3 regions of the Pseudomonas sp. GNP014 genome follow, and region 2 is predicted to be linked to each of the others. Evidence: riboswitches for the same ligand, from Rfam matches in the RefSeq annotation. Region 2 holds a riboswitch; each other region holds the start of a gene.

Region 1 (4,051 bases), on a different contig from region 2:
AACGCCTGATTGAGGTCATGCAATGCAATCAGTGTGGTCACCGGCAACGCCTGCACCACGTTGAGGATGGTCAATTGATGCTGGATGTCGAGGTGGTTGGCCGGTTCGTCCAGCAGCAGGATTTGCGGGCGCTGGGCCAACGCTCGGGCAATGTGCACGCGCTGGCGTTCACCGCCTGACAAGTGACGCCAGACACGCGTGCGCAGGTGCAGCGCATCGACGTCGATCAACGCCTGTTCAACGATGGCGTCGTCCACCTGCGACCACGGCTGCAGCGCTGACAGCCACGGTGTGCGCCCCAGTGCAACGGCGTCGAATACGCGGATGCCGTCGTCGGTGTCGGCCTGTTGTTCGACCACCGCCAGTTTTTGCGCAATGCTGCGCCGGGGCATTTTTCCGAGGGGCTGGCCTTCGAGCAGAACCTCGCCAGCGCTCGGCTCGCGCAATCCGGCAAGCAGTTTCAACAAAGTGGATTTGCCCGAGCCATTGGGCCCGACGATGCCGAGGGTCTCGCTGCGCTGGACCTCCAGGCAGACACCGTTAAGCAACTCGGCACCGCGCACCTTGAACGTCAGCCCGGAACAACTCAACACCGGGTTCATCGAGCCGATCTCCGGCCAACCAGGATGAGCGCAAACACCGGCGCGCCGACCAGCGCGGTAATCACACCGACCGGAATCACCTGACCCTTGATCAGGGTGCGCGACAGCACGTCGGCGGCAATCAGAAACACCGCGCCCCCCAATGCGCTGGCCGGCAGCAGACGGGCATGCCCGGTGCCGAGCAACAGACGCGCCGCATGGGGAATCACCAGACCGACAAAACCGATCGAGCCGACAATCGACACCATCACCGCCGTTACCAGCGCCGCGCAACCGATCAGCACAATCTGCACCCGCCGCACCGGTATGCCGAGGGACGCCGCCGAATCCGCGCCAAAGGTAAATGCATCCAGCGCGCGCCGATGCCACAGGCACACCAGCAAGCCGAACAGGGCCACCGGCACCGCCAGCCACACCGACGGCCAGCGCACGCCGCCGAGATTACCGAGCAGCCAGAACATGATGCCGCGCGCCTGCTCGGAACTCGCCGAACGGGTAATCAGAAACGCGGTGAGCGCATTGAACAGCTGCGAGCCGGCGATCCCCGCGAGAATGATCTGCCCGGTGCCGTTGGCCGAACCGCTGACACGGGCCAGCAGAATGACCAGCACGAACGCCGTTACCGCGCCGGCAAAAGCTCCGGCGGACAGCGAAATCGCCCCGGCCCCAATCCCGAGCAGCGCCACCATCACCGCGCCGGTCGAGGCCCCGGCGGAGATGCCGAGCAAATAGGGATCGGCCAGCGGATTGCGCAGCAGCGACTGCAAAATCACCCCGCACGTCGCCAGACCGGCACCGCACGCGGCGGCGACCAGGGCGCGGGTCAGGCGGTAGTTCCAGACAATGCCTTCGTCGATCGGGTCGAGCGCATGCCCGGCGGTCCACAGCTTGTTGGCCAGCACTTTTAGCACCACGTCCGGAGCAATCGACGTCTCTCCGATGGCGACTCCCGCGAGCACGGCGATCAACAGTGTCGTCAGGGCCAGTAGTGCGCGGATCAGGCTTTTATTCATTGCGACAGGTCATAGCCGTTGAGGGCCGTGGCCAGTTGCTCGATGCCATCGAACGTGCGCAGGCTGGCCTGCATGGCCAGGGCGTCGAGAATGATGATGCGGTTGTTTTTCACCGCGTCCATGTTGCGGGTCACCGGGTCGCTGCGCAGGAAGGCGAGTTTCTTCTGATAGTCGTCAGCGGGGAAGCGCCGGCGATCCATGCGTGCGATGACGATGAAGGTCGGGTTGGCCTTGGCGATGGTTTCCCAGCCGACCGTCGGCCACTCTTCATCGGATTGCACTACGTTGCGTACGCCGAGGGTACTCAGCATGAAATCGGGAATGCCTTTGTGTCCGGCCACGAAGGGCTCGATGTCCATCTGCGCACTGGAGAACCAGACCACGGCACTTGCGTCTTTCAATTGTTTGCCCTGAACCGTGGCGACTGATCGGGCGAGGCTGGCCTTGAGTTGTTCATTGAGCTGCTGGCCGCGGTCCTGCACATCGAAGATTTGCGCCAGTTGGCTCACGCTCTTGTAAATCGTGTCGATGCGAAACGGCGCCAGCCGGGTACCGTCGGCGCCGACGAGGTTGTCCTTGGCTTCGCAATCGGAGGGCAGCAGGTACGTCGGAATTTTCAGCTCATGAAACTGCTCGCGTGTGCCCACTGCACCTTGTGGGCCGACCATCCATTCCAGCTCCACGGCGACCAGTTCCGGGCGCTTGCCGATCACCGCTTCGAAACTCGGCTCGTTATCGGCCAGGCGTTCGATCTTGTCGTTCTGCGCCTTGTACGTGACCAGCACGTCGTTGAACCACAGCGAGGTGCCGACCACCTTGTCGCCCAGGCCCAGGGCGTAAAGCATTTCGGTGCCAGCCTGGCCGATGGTGACGGTGCGCGTGGGGGCGTGCTGGAAGGTCAGGGTGCTGCCGCAGTTCTCGACGGTCAGTGGATAGGTCGTCGGCGCTGCATGGGCGAGCGTGCAAAGACTCAGGCCGGTGAGCAGGATGGCAACGCGGGGCAGCAGCATGGGCAGTCTCCAGGGGAACCGTACGCAAGGCGGGGAGAGTACGGTCTGGAAACACACCAGCGAACGCAGTCATGGCAACAGCGCAAGGCTGCTGATCAAACGAAGACGCGCACGGCACGATGTCCTTCCCGGACACCCCGCCGGTTAGTAGTCACTGTGCCGGCAGGTCTCCTGACTGATGCGTCATCGCCTGTGCTCCGGCCTTCCCGGGTTCACCCAGTGGCAGTCGTGGAGCAGGCTCAGCACCTACAGTTGCGGGGGCAGTTCCGAACGATGCGCTGACGCACCTCGGATTCCCTATTAATTCCGTATGGAAACCGGCGGCGGCATGGTAGTCGATCGAGCCGCTTTAGGGGAGACGAATCTGCCGGAGGGGGATTAATGCTTGCTCATCAAACCGTGCAGTACGCCCAGGCGCAGGCCCGGTTCGGAGGGCACCATCTGCGAAATGCCGAACACCTTGAACGCCGCCAGCATCAACACCAGGCCACCGGGTAGAATGCTCTGGCGGTGCGCTTGCAGGCCGGCGAGTTTCAGTTGCTGGACGTTCTTCACTTTCAGCAGCAGTAACGACAGGCGCAACAGCCCACCGTAGGTAATGCCGTCGTGGCCGAAGTCGTTCAGGCGATTGGCCTTGAGCACCTTGGCGAGCATGCGCGCGGTGCCGGAGGAGCCAATGGTTTGCTGCCAGCCTTGCGCGCGATAGCGGCGGGCGACTTTTTCAAATTGCAGGATGGCGACGCGCTCGGCTTCTTGCAAGGCACCGGGGGTAATGCGCCCATCGGGAAAATAGCGCGCGCCCAGCGTGCCGCTGCCGATGGCAATGCTTTCAGTCAGCAACGGTTGCGAGCCTTGGCCGAGGATCAGTTCGGTGGAACCGCCACCAATATCGACCACCAGACGCATGTCGTCGGCAGTCGGCAGTGCATGCGCCACGCCGGCATACACCAGCCGAGCCTCTTCATGTCCGGAAATGACGTCGATGTCAAAGCCCAGATGCCGCTCCGCGCTGGCGAGAAACAGTTGTGCATTGTCGGCTTCGCGCACGGCGCTGGTGGCCACCGCACGCACCCGACCCGCTTCGAACCCCCGCAGCTTTTTGCCGAACCGCGCCAACGCCTGCCAGCCGCGATCCAGCGCCAGGGTGTCCAGCGCGCCACCGTCAAACCCCTCGGCCAGGCGCACCGGTTCGCGCAAGGTTTTCACCTCCTGAATCATGAAGCCTTTGCGGCTGCGGACCGACTGGCCGATCATCATGCGAAATGCATTCGAACCCAGGTCGATGGCGGCAAACAGCGAGGCGTCTTCTTTCATGGGAGTCCTTGCAAAACGTCCGTCTCAAGGCTCAAGACGGTTTGCGAGGATTCTGCCGTGAAGTTGATGACATCCTGATGACGGCAGCGAGGCGGTTCGATGAATGTGCGCC
Region 2 (4,051 bases):
ACGCCAGGTCGCGACCCACTTCGGCGCACGCTGTCACCGCCGTCGCAGTGCGCCTGCTGGCGTGGGTCTCGAGGCCAGGCCGTTGGGGCTGCGGATGCCCGAGGCGAAGATCCGCGACGGCCAGTGGCGCGATCGACTCCACCGCTGCGCCGCCGATCCAGACCGTTCTCGCCGACGTTGCTGTTCGAGCCGATGGTGATGTACAGCTCGCTGTGCCTCGCGGCGATGACGTCTTTGGTCCAGCGGTGATTCAGCGTGCCGCCTGGAAGATCGGCGACCTTGATCGGGCCGGCGTCGATCTTGGTCGCGCCGGTACTTCGTAGCGGAGCGCAGCAGGCGATCGTGTCGCGCATACAGGCTCATCGCCCATCAGTGTCATGCGCCGAACGGCGAATCAGGTTCTTCTGGAATACTGTGCGGGTCTCCGCTACGCCGTCGTGATCGGCATTGCGCAGCAGGGTGACACGCTGGTTCGGCTCGGCAATGCCGGCACCGGCCTTGCCCATGACCTTCTTCATGACCCAGCCAACGACGCCGCCGCTGTCGTCCGGCTTCGGCCGGCGTCGGCTTCGGCGACCAGCACGTCACCATCTGGGCACGTAAAGCCAGCGCGGGATCATCGAGGCCTTCGGCAACGCGGCCACTGGGCGCCGGCCTGCAGCGGGACTGTTTGCCGCCGGCGGGCCAGCTGACCGCCGGAGCGATGTTCACTGTCGGGATCAGGGCTTGTTCGGTCGGGGTAGTTCCGGTGATGGGGCCGGTGCCGTCGGAAGACTCGCAGGTGACAGGATTCACCGCAGGGCGGTGAGCCCTCCGGCCAGGGCGATGACGAAAGCGAGTCGGGTCTCGTGATTACCGACCTCCTGATGAACGCATTCTGAATCATAGAGGAGCTGACGCGCTCGATGGTTCAACTGGAGGTAGTCATGGGCCCTTGAACAGCACGGCGACGCCCTGGGCCAGAACTCGCTGGCTTCGCTGCGCAGCTTCCGGTAGGCGCTGGCAAGTACGAGGCGACGCGAGGTGAAGGTTCTGCGTTGTAGATCGTCGACCATGCCTCCTGCACTCTTCAGGGGCTGGCGCCGGCGCCGGCCTTCTGCGGGGCGACGAACAGGGAGCCGAAGCCGCGCAGATCACGGCGAAGCCGATGCGTCTGGCGTCGCTGGCAATGTCCTGCAGGGCCTGGGCGACCAGGTCGAGGTTGTCGACCCGTGGTCAGCGCCGCGTGGCAGTGATGAAGGCGACCGTTAGTCCCGCTATAAACAGATCGGCGACGGTGTTGGCGCTGCGATCCTGCTGCCGTTCGCCGGCTGGGGGTGCGGCCAGCAAAATGATGTCGCTATCGAAGGCTGCTCGCTGAGCAACTCGAAGATCGGTGTCTCCGTCACGCTCGAGTAAGGCGTGCTCGCTGTCCGTGATGGCGTCGGAACGGTCGAGACAGTCGAACGAGTGTTCAAGCACGGGCCAGGATTCCAGGGCGCGGGTCGCTGATGATCATGCCTCTGGATTGTCATCATCGATCGTCGGCGATGGCTTTTCCGGGGAAAGCATGGCTCTTCGATACCACTTGTATCAGTGTGCACATATTGGTGTCAGAGATCCATCATCAGTCATTCGATCCATGTCCCCTTTAATTGTATGCTCCACCCCAATCTTTTAACCCTTCGTGGTCGTTCCAGGTGCTTGTGACCCCGTCCACAGAGCCAACAGGGAAGCCGGTGAATCTGTCTTCGTGCGAAGAGCTCATCATAATCCCGTGCTGCCCCGGAACGGCAATGAGCAAGCTGCGCCTCTGAGCCACTGCCTCCACAGAGCGGGAAGGCGTGAGCGAGGCGCATCGCTGCTCATGAGCCCGGAGACCGGCCTGATCCATCGAGCGCATCGACGTGGCGATGCCAGGCCTTTCGCCGTCATCCGCGCCTGCGCCGTATTCAGCCTGAACGGGAAGCTCCCCCACCACGAATTCCCTGAGGTGATGAACGTCATCTGGCGCGCATGCAGCGAAGCTGTGATCGACGAGCTGATCGCTCGGCGCCTGATGAAGCGCGGTCTGGGCGCCGGCCTGCTGACCGGCAAACGGCAAGGCAAAAGCAGTTCGGCGTTCGGCATGCTGCTGATGGGCGATGGCATGCAGTGCGGCGTGGCGCAGTTCATCAGGGCGAAATAGTACTGCGAAGATGTTTTTCGCCGCTTCCTGAGCAAGTGGCGGGCTTTCACGCGCACGGGCGAGGGTCTTCATGGAAACCTATCGTCAGCGTGATATCGTGCCGCCGAAGCGGTGCTGGAAGGTTCGCCAGCCGTTGCGCGATCCGTTGATCGGCCTGGTGGCGCGGCGGATGAATCGAACATCGCCCTCAAGCACGGCCAACCTCGACCTCGATCGGGTACTGAGCGAACTGCAGGGCGTGTCCGCCAGAACGCAGCATGTGGTCACCTCGCCGAGCCAGTGGTGAGCAAATGATCATGGGTGACACGTCACCGAAATGGGCATGTCAAACATGCCTTCGAGGGCGGCATCAAAGCGCAGAAAGGCGTCGAACTTCGAACGAGCCATGTCACTGCCCGGCGGCGTCGATCGCTGCGCGGCTCCGGGTCAGGCAAAGACCAACCGTCACTGCTGCGCCGCGCGTTCTGCATCGTACCAGGCGCAAGGCGCGCGTCTTCAAGTGCGGCCTGGGACTTCTTGATCCCATGATTCTCAGTGTGTCATGGTGCGCCGGTGATCAACTGGACATGTGGATGGTCGGGCGAGAGGGACAGTTGCGCTTCCGCTGTGGAAGCCTTGCCGAGGCCGATTGATCTGATCGAAGGTGCGACTAAACTTATCCAACGGCACGCCATCAAGCGCCGACCGCGCGGCATCGTTGTACTTGGCGTGATCGACGAAACTGCGCAACGGCGCAGACCTTCGGCGCGCTGCGCTGGGCCTGGCCAAGTATCAACTGTATCTACTGTTGCTGCGTGCTGGCCGAACTGGTGTCGCAACTCCTGCGTTATGTGCAATTGCTCGAAGGCAGCCTCTACCGAAGGCCTGGCGCTGGTACGGCGTGCTTTCCCGCGAAACGGGACCGAGTTGCCGAGCCGGCACCTTGACCTGGTGCAGGCCAGCGACCAATGACCTGGACCGTGTTCTGATGTGTGCGAAGCATTTGGCCAGCAGTTGCGAGGTAGCGCTGTCATCTGCCGTGGGAATTGCTGGCGCTGAGCGATCACCGCCGAACCATTGCTCGAAGGCGTGCGCATCGCCGTCGCCGACGAAGCTGGTCCGCCATCCTACGGCGCCAGCCTCGACACCTGTTGCGGCGATGGGCGCCTGAGTTCAAAGTCTCGCCGCACCCGGCCACGCAATTGCCGAGGCCGACAGCCGCACCGCTGTGGTTACCTGGAACCGGCACCAGATGAGGTCGTTGAAGATGGCACGCTGATGTGATCCGCGCACCATGCGGTCAGCCGTTGCTCGCCGAAATGCGGCGGCATGCCGATCCTGCTGATCCGACGATGTCGAAGGCCGCCGTGCCGAACTGCTGGCTGCTGCGCGGCGACGTGGTGACGTAATGCTCCGGCGGGACTGGTGCTGCAAGCGGTGGAACTGGCCGGAAGGTTCGTCGCGCGGCGACACCTATCATCATCGCTCGACGACGACGCGACACCGATCGCCGGTGGCTGAGCCGAACGGCGGGACGCGGGCCGAGTGCTCTATCGCGAGGCGGGATGACGGCTTCGACGTGCACTTCTACTTCCTTCTGTTCGACCTGCTGCGCGACCGCCGCATCCGTTCGGCGCTGATCGTGACGCCGCCTTCGCGAAGCTGTTCGACAGGGACCGCGTTCGTAAGCAACTGTTCACGTGGAGCTGAGCCGCTGAAGAGGCCATGAACTGAATGCATCTCAACGAAGGCGAGCGTGAAGCGCTGATCGAGCGATCGCCGAACGCTGCGACACGGCGCCACTTTACTGGTGGCACGGTCGTACTGGAGCTGTTGCGCCGAACGATTGGAGGTCGCCCATCAGGGCGCCGAGCGTCGGTCCGACGAGCCGTGGCGCTCGACCGC
Region 3 (4,051 bases), on a different contig from region 2:
AACCGGCAACGCGCATGCGCGCCGGAAGCGTTCGCCACCGGATCACCCCGCCCGGTTGTAGTGAGAATCTGTGACGAGGCAGGTCTCCTGGCTGACGGCGTTCAGGCTTGGCCTGGCATTCGCTGCGCCTTCCCGCTGGCTCTTTGATCGAGCTGGCAGTGGCGTGGCAGCGAACTTCACCGTTCACAGTTGCGGGGGCAGCCGCGGCTTTGACCGCGTTCCCTTCTTAGCTTCGGCATGTGCCGAAGAACCTCGAAAGCGCAAGGCTACGCATGGTGTGGGGATGGGTCAATGTTTGGATTGGGGGTGTATCCGTTTCTGCGGGTGTTGCTGATTAGGGTTCCGCCCTTACGGCGGGTCACTTTTTCCAGACGCCGAAAAAGTAACCAAAAAGGCTTTACCCTGACGTTCGGCCCTCGCCTAGGCTCGGGTCCCTTCGCTCCGGGATCTATCCGGGGGGCATCGCCTCCGGTTTGCTGCGCTGCACCTCCTCTCGATGTGTTTGGCTGCGCCAAACGGTCGCTACGCTCCCACCCCCGGCTAAATCCCTCCACTCAGCCTGCCGACGGGCGCTGAGATCAAAAGCGGTACTCGAGCTAACGCTCATTGTGTTGAGTGGTGAGAAGCAAGGGCTGTGTGCTGTGTGCTGTGGGCTGCCTTTGCTTTTCTGTGGGAGCTGGCTTGCCAGCGATAGCGGCCTGACAGCCGACCAAGCTCTCGCAGACTGCTCGCGATCCACCTGTAGGAGTAAGCCTGCTCGCGATGACGACCAGCCAGACGACCAACGTCTACCCGTTGACCTCAATCCCTGTGGGAGCTGGCTTGCCAGCGATGGCGGCCTGAAAGCCGACCAGGCTCTTGCAGACTGACGCCGGGGGCAGCCTTTTTGGTTATTTTTCGCTGGGCCGGCATTCCGGCGTCTGGAAAAAGTGACCCACCGTAAGGGCGGGAGCCCAATCAACAACACCCGCAGCAACGGATATGCCCATTCAATTGACTAAATTCCCCCCCACATGCTCTCCTACACAACTTGTTACGGGTGCCCTTCACAGGGTGAAACGGGAAACCGGTGAATCATGTGCTTTACTCAAAGCCATGTCAGTCCGGTGCTGCCCCCGCAACGGTAAGCGAGCGAAGTGTCAGATCCACTGTGTCCCTGCGGCATGGGAAGGTGACGCTTGCAAGTCGGCCTGACGCCAACCCCTCGTGAGCCCGGAGACCGGCCCGCAACACACAGCGCGCATTTGCGTCGCTGAACCTGACAACCCGCGGTGGGCGGGCGCTGTTCGAACCTCTGCGTGCCTGACTCGCAGGGGTTTTCATGCGCTCTATTCACCCGCTGACACTCCAGAGGGAAGCGCCATGTCGATCATCAGCAGCACCGCCAGCAACACAGACAAAATCGCCAGCACCGCCACACTGAGCCAACGCCTGATCGCGGCGTTCTTCACCTCGATCCTCGGTGCCGGCCTCGTCTACTTCGCCGGTTTTTCGCACATCGAAGCGGTGCACAACGCCGCTCACGATACCCGCCACAGCGCCGCGTTCCCGTGCCACTGAGACCTGCCGACATGATCAAGCGTATTGCGCAAACCGCAGGTTTTACCGGGCTGCTGGCCGCCCTGCTCCTGACGCTGCTGCAGAGCTTCTGGGTTTCACCACTGATTCTGCAGGCTGAAACCTTTGAAAAAGCCGAACCGGTTGTTGCGGTCCACGAACACGCTGCCGGCACCGCGGCGCACACCCACGACGCCGAAGCCTGGGAGCCGGAAGACGGCTGGCAGCGTGTGGCCTCGACCACCGGCGGCAATCTGGTGGTGGCGGTCGGTTTCGCGCTGATGCTCGCCGGTCTGTACACCCTGCGTGCACCGACCAAAACCTCGCAAGGCCTGCTCTGGGGCCTGGCCGGTTACGCCACCTTCGTCCTCGCTCCGACGCTGGGCCTGCCGCCTGAACTGCCCGGCACCGCTGCCGCCGATCTGGCCTCGCGGCAGCTGTGGTGGATCGGTACCGCCGCGTCCACGGCCGTCGGCCTCGCGCTGATCGCCTTCAGCCGTCCATGGGTGATGAAGATCCTCGGGGTAGCGATCCTTGCGGTGCCCCATGTGATTGGCGCGCCACAACCGGAAGTGCACTCCATGCTCGCCCCTGAAGCACTTGAAGCCCAGTTCAAAATCGCTTCGCAGTTGACCAACGTGGCGTTCTGGCTGGCCCTGGGCCTGATCAGCGCGTGGTTGTTCCGCCGCAAAAGCGATGGTCACTACCACTTATGATGAATGACCGCGCAGCGTCGACCTTTGTGGTCGGCCTGGGCTGCCAGCGTGGCTGCCCGGCCAGCACGCTGCGCGCGTTACTCGATCAGGCCTTGCAGGCCCATCGCATTGAACTTGAGGCAGTCAAGGCCCTGGCCAGTATCGACCTCAAGCGTGATGAACCGGGTTTGCAGGAACTTGCCGCACAACTGGCTCTGCCGTTGCTGTACTTCAGCAGCGCAGAACTGGCCGGTTATCAGCAACGGCTCAGTCACCACTCGCAAATCGCCTACGAGCGAACCGGTTGTTACGGCGTGGCGGAAAGTGCCGCCCTGGCCCTGGCCGAACAACTGATTCAGGCCCCGGCAAAGCTGCTGATTTCCCGTCAAAAATACGCCCAGGCGACGTTGGCCTTGGCCGGCGCTGCGTAAACCCCCGATAATCCCCGCCCTCGATCATGAGCAATCTTCATCTGAAGGGTTGCTGCGGCTGTTTTCAAAGGATTCCACGATGACCGTCTACTTCATCGGCGCCGGCCCCGGCGACCCGGAATTGATCACCGTCAAAGGCCAGCGGCTGATCCGTCGCTGCCCGGTGATCATCTATGCAGGCTCGCTGGTCCCGGCGGCGGTGCTGGAGGGGCATCAGGCGGAGACCGTGGTCAACAGCGCCGAATTGCATCTGGAGCAGATCATTGAGTTGATCAAGGTCGCCCATGCCAACGGTCAGGATGTGGCGCGCGTGCATTCGGGCGATCCGAGCCTGTACGGCGCGATCGGCGAGCAAATTCGCCATCTGCGCGAGCTGAACATTCCGTTCGAGATCATCCCCGGCGTGACGGCAACAGCGGCGTGTGCGGCGTTGTTAGGCGCCGAACTCACCCTGCCGGATGTGTCGCAGAGCGTGATTCTGACCCGTTATGCCGACAAAACCGCGATGCCGGCGGGCGAAGAACTCGCCAGTCTGGCGCAGCATGGCGCGACCATGGCGATTCATCTGGGGGTCAATCATCTGGAGAAAATCCTCGTGGAGCTGCGGCCGCACTACGGCGCGGATTGCCCGATTGCGGTGATTCACCGGGCGACGTGGCCGGATCAGGACTGGGTGGTGGGGACGCTGGCGGATATTGCCGGGAAGGTTGCAGCCAAAGGATTTCGGCGTACGGCGCTGATTCTGGTTGGACGGGTGTTAGGCAGTGAGGTGTTTAGCGAGTCATCGTTGTATCGCGCGGGGCATGCGCACCTGTACAGGCCCTGAATCATATGGGATTGGGTACAACCTGTGGCGAGGGGATTTATCCCCGATGAACTGCGCAGCAGTTCCTTTTCTGGGGCTGCTTCGCAACCCATCGGGGATAAATCCCCTCACCACACAATAAACAGGCACTCATTAATCAAGTGCATAAAAAAACGGCGCTCACGGGGCGCCGTTTTTCATGTCCGCAGTGAACACCTTAATTAGTAGTAGGCGTTTTCTTTCTGCGTGTGGTCGGTCACGTCGCGAACACCTTTCAGCTCGGGAATGCGCTCAAGCAAGGTGCGCTCGATGCCTTCCTTGAGGGTGACGTCCGCCTGGCCACAGCCCTGGCAACCGCCGCCAAACTGCAGCACGGCAATGCCATCCTCAACCACATCGATCAGGCTGACCTGACCGCCGTGGCTGGCCAGCCCCGGGTTGATTTCGGTCTGCAGGTAGTAGTTGATCCGCTCGTTGACCGGACTGTCGGCGTTGACCATCGGCACTTTGGCGTTCGGCGCCTTGATGGTCAGCTGGCCGCCCATGCGGTCGGTGGCGTAGTC

The links. A riboswitch is a leader RNA that binds a small molecule or an ion and turns the genes downstream of it on or off. The one in region 2 is predicted to bind cobalamin.
Region 1: linked by a shared signal. The riboswitch ahead of ACXX9E_RS17520 (ABC transporter substrate-binding protein) and the one ahead of ACXX9E_RS29815 (cob(I)yrinic acid a,c-diamide adenosyltransferase) in region 2 are both predicted to bind cobalamin.
Region 3: linked by a shared signal. The riboswitch ahead of ACXX9E_RS18195 (CbtB domain-containing protein) and the one ahead of ACXX9E_RS29815 (cob(I)yrinic acid a,c-diamide adenosyltransferase) in region 2 are both predicted to bind cobalamin.

Annotation. Positions count from the first base shown of each region.
Region 1 is NZ_JBTGUS010000001.1:3,893,379-3,897,429, forward strand. It holds gene ACXX9E_RS17510 (ABC transporter ATP-binding protein) at 1-602, opposite strand, end outside; gene ACXX9E_RS17515 (FecCD family ABC transporter permease) at 599-1,603, opposite strand; gene ACXX9E_RS17520 (ABC transporter substrate-binding protein) at 1,612-2,625, opposite strand; cobalamin riboswitch at 2,770-2,962, opposite strand; gene ACXX9E_RS17525 (Ppx/GppA family phosphatase) at 3,004-3,939, opposite strand.
Region 2 is NZ_JBTGUS010000019.1:32,804-36,854, forward strand. It holds gene ACXX9E_RS29805 (hypothetical protein) at 360-518, opposite strand; gene ACXX9E_RS29810 (hypothetical protein) at 1,216-1,461, opposite strand; cobalamin riboswitch at 1,660-1,882, shown strand; partial or broken gene ACXX9E_RS29815 (cob(I)yrinic acid a,c-diamide adenosyltransferase) at 1,996-2,542, shown strand; gene ACXX9E_RS29820 (hypothetical protein) at 3,427-3,555, shown strand.
Region 3 is NZ_JBTGUS010000001.1:4,062,064-4,066,114, reverse strand. It holds cobalamin riboswitch at 61-270, opposite strand; cobalamin riboswitch at 1,021-1,242, shown strand; gene ACXX9E_RS18195 (CbtB domain-containing protein) at 1,363-1,560, shown strand; gene ACXX9E_RS18190 (CbtA family protein) at 1,572-2,273, shown strand; gene ACXX9E_RS18185 (cobalamin biosynthesis protein) at 2,270-2,683, shown strand; gene cobM (precorrin-4 C(11)-methyltransferase) at 2,763-3,509, shown strand; gene nfuA (Fe-S biogenesis protein NfuA) at 3,710-4,051, opposite strand, start outside.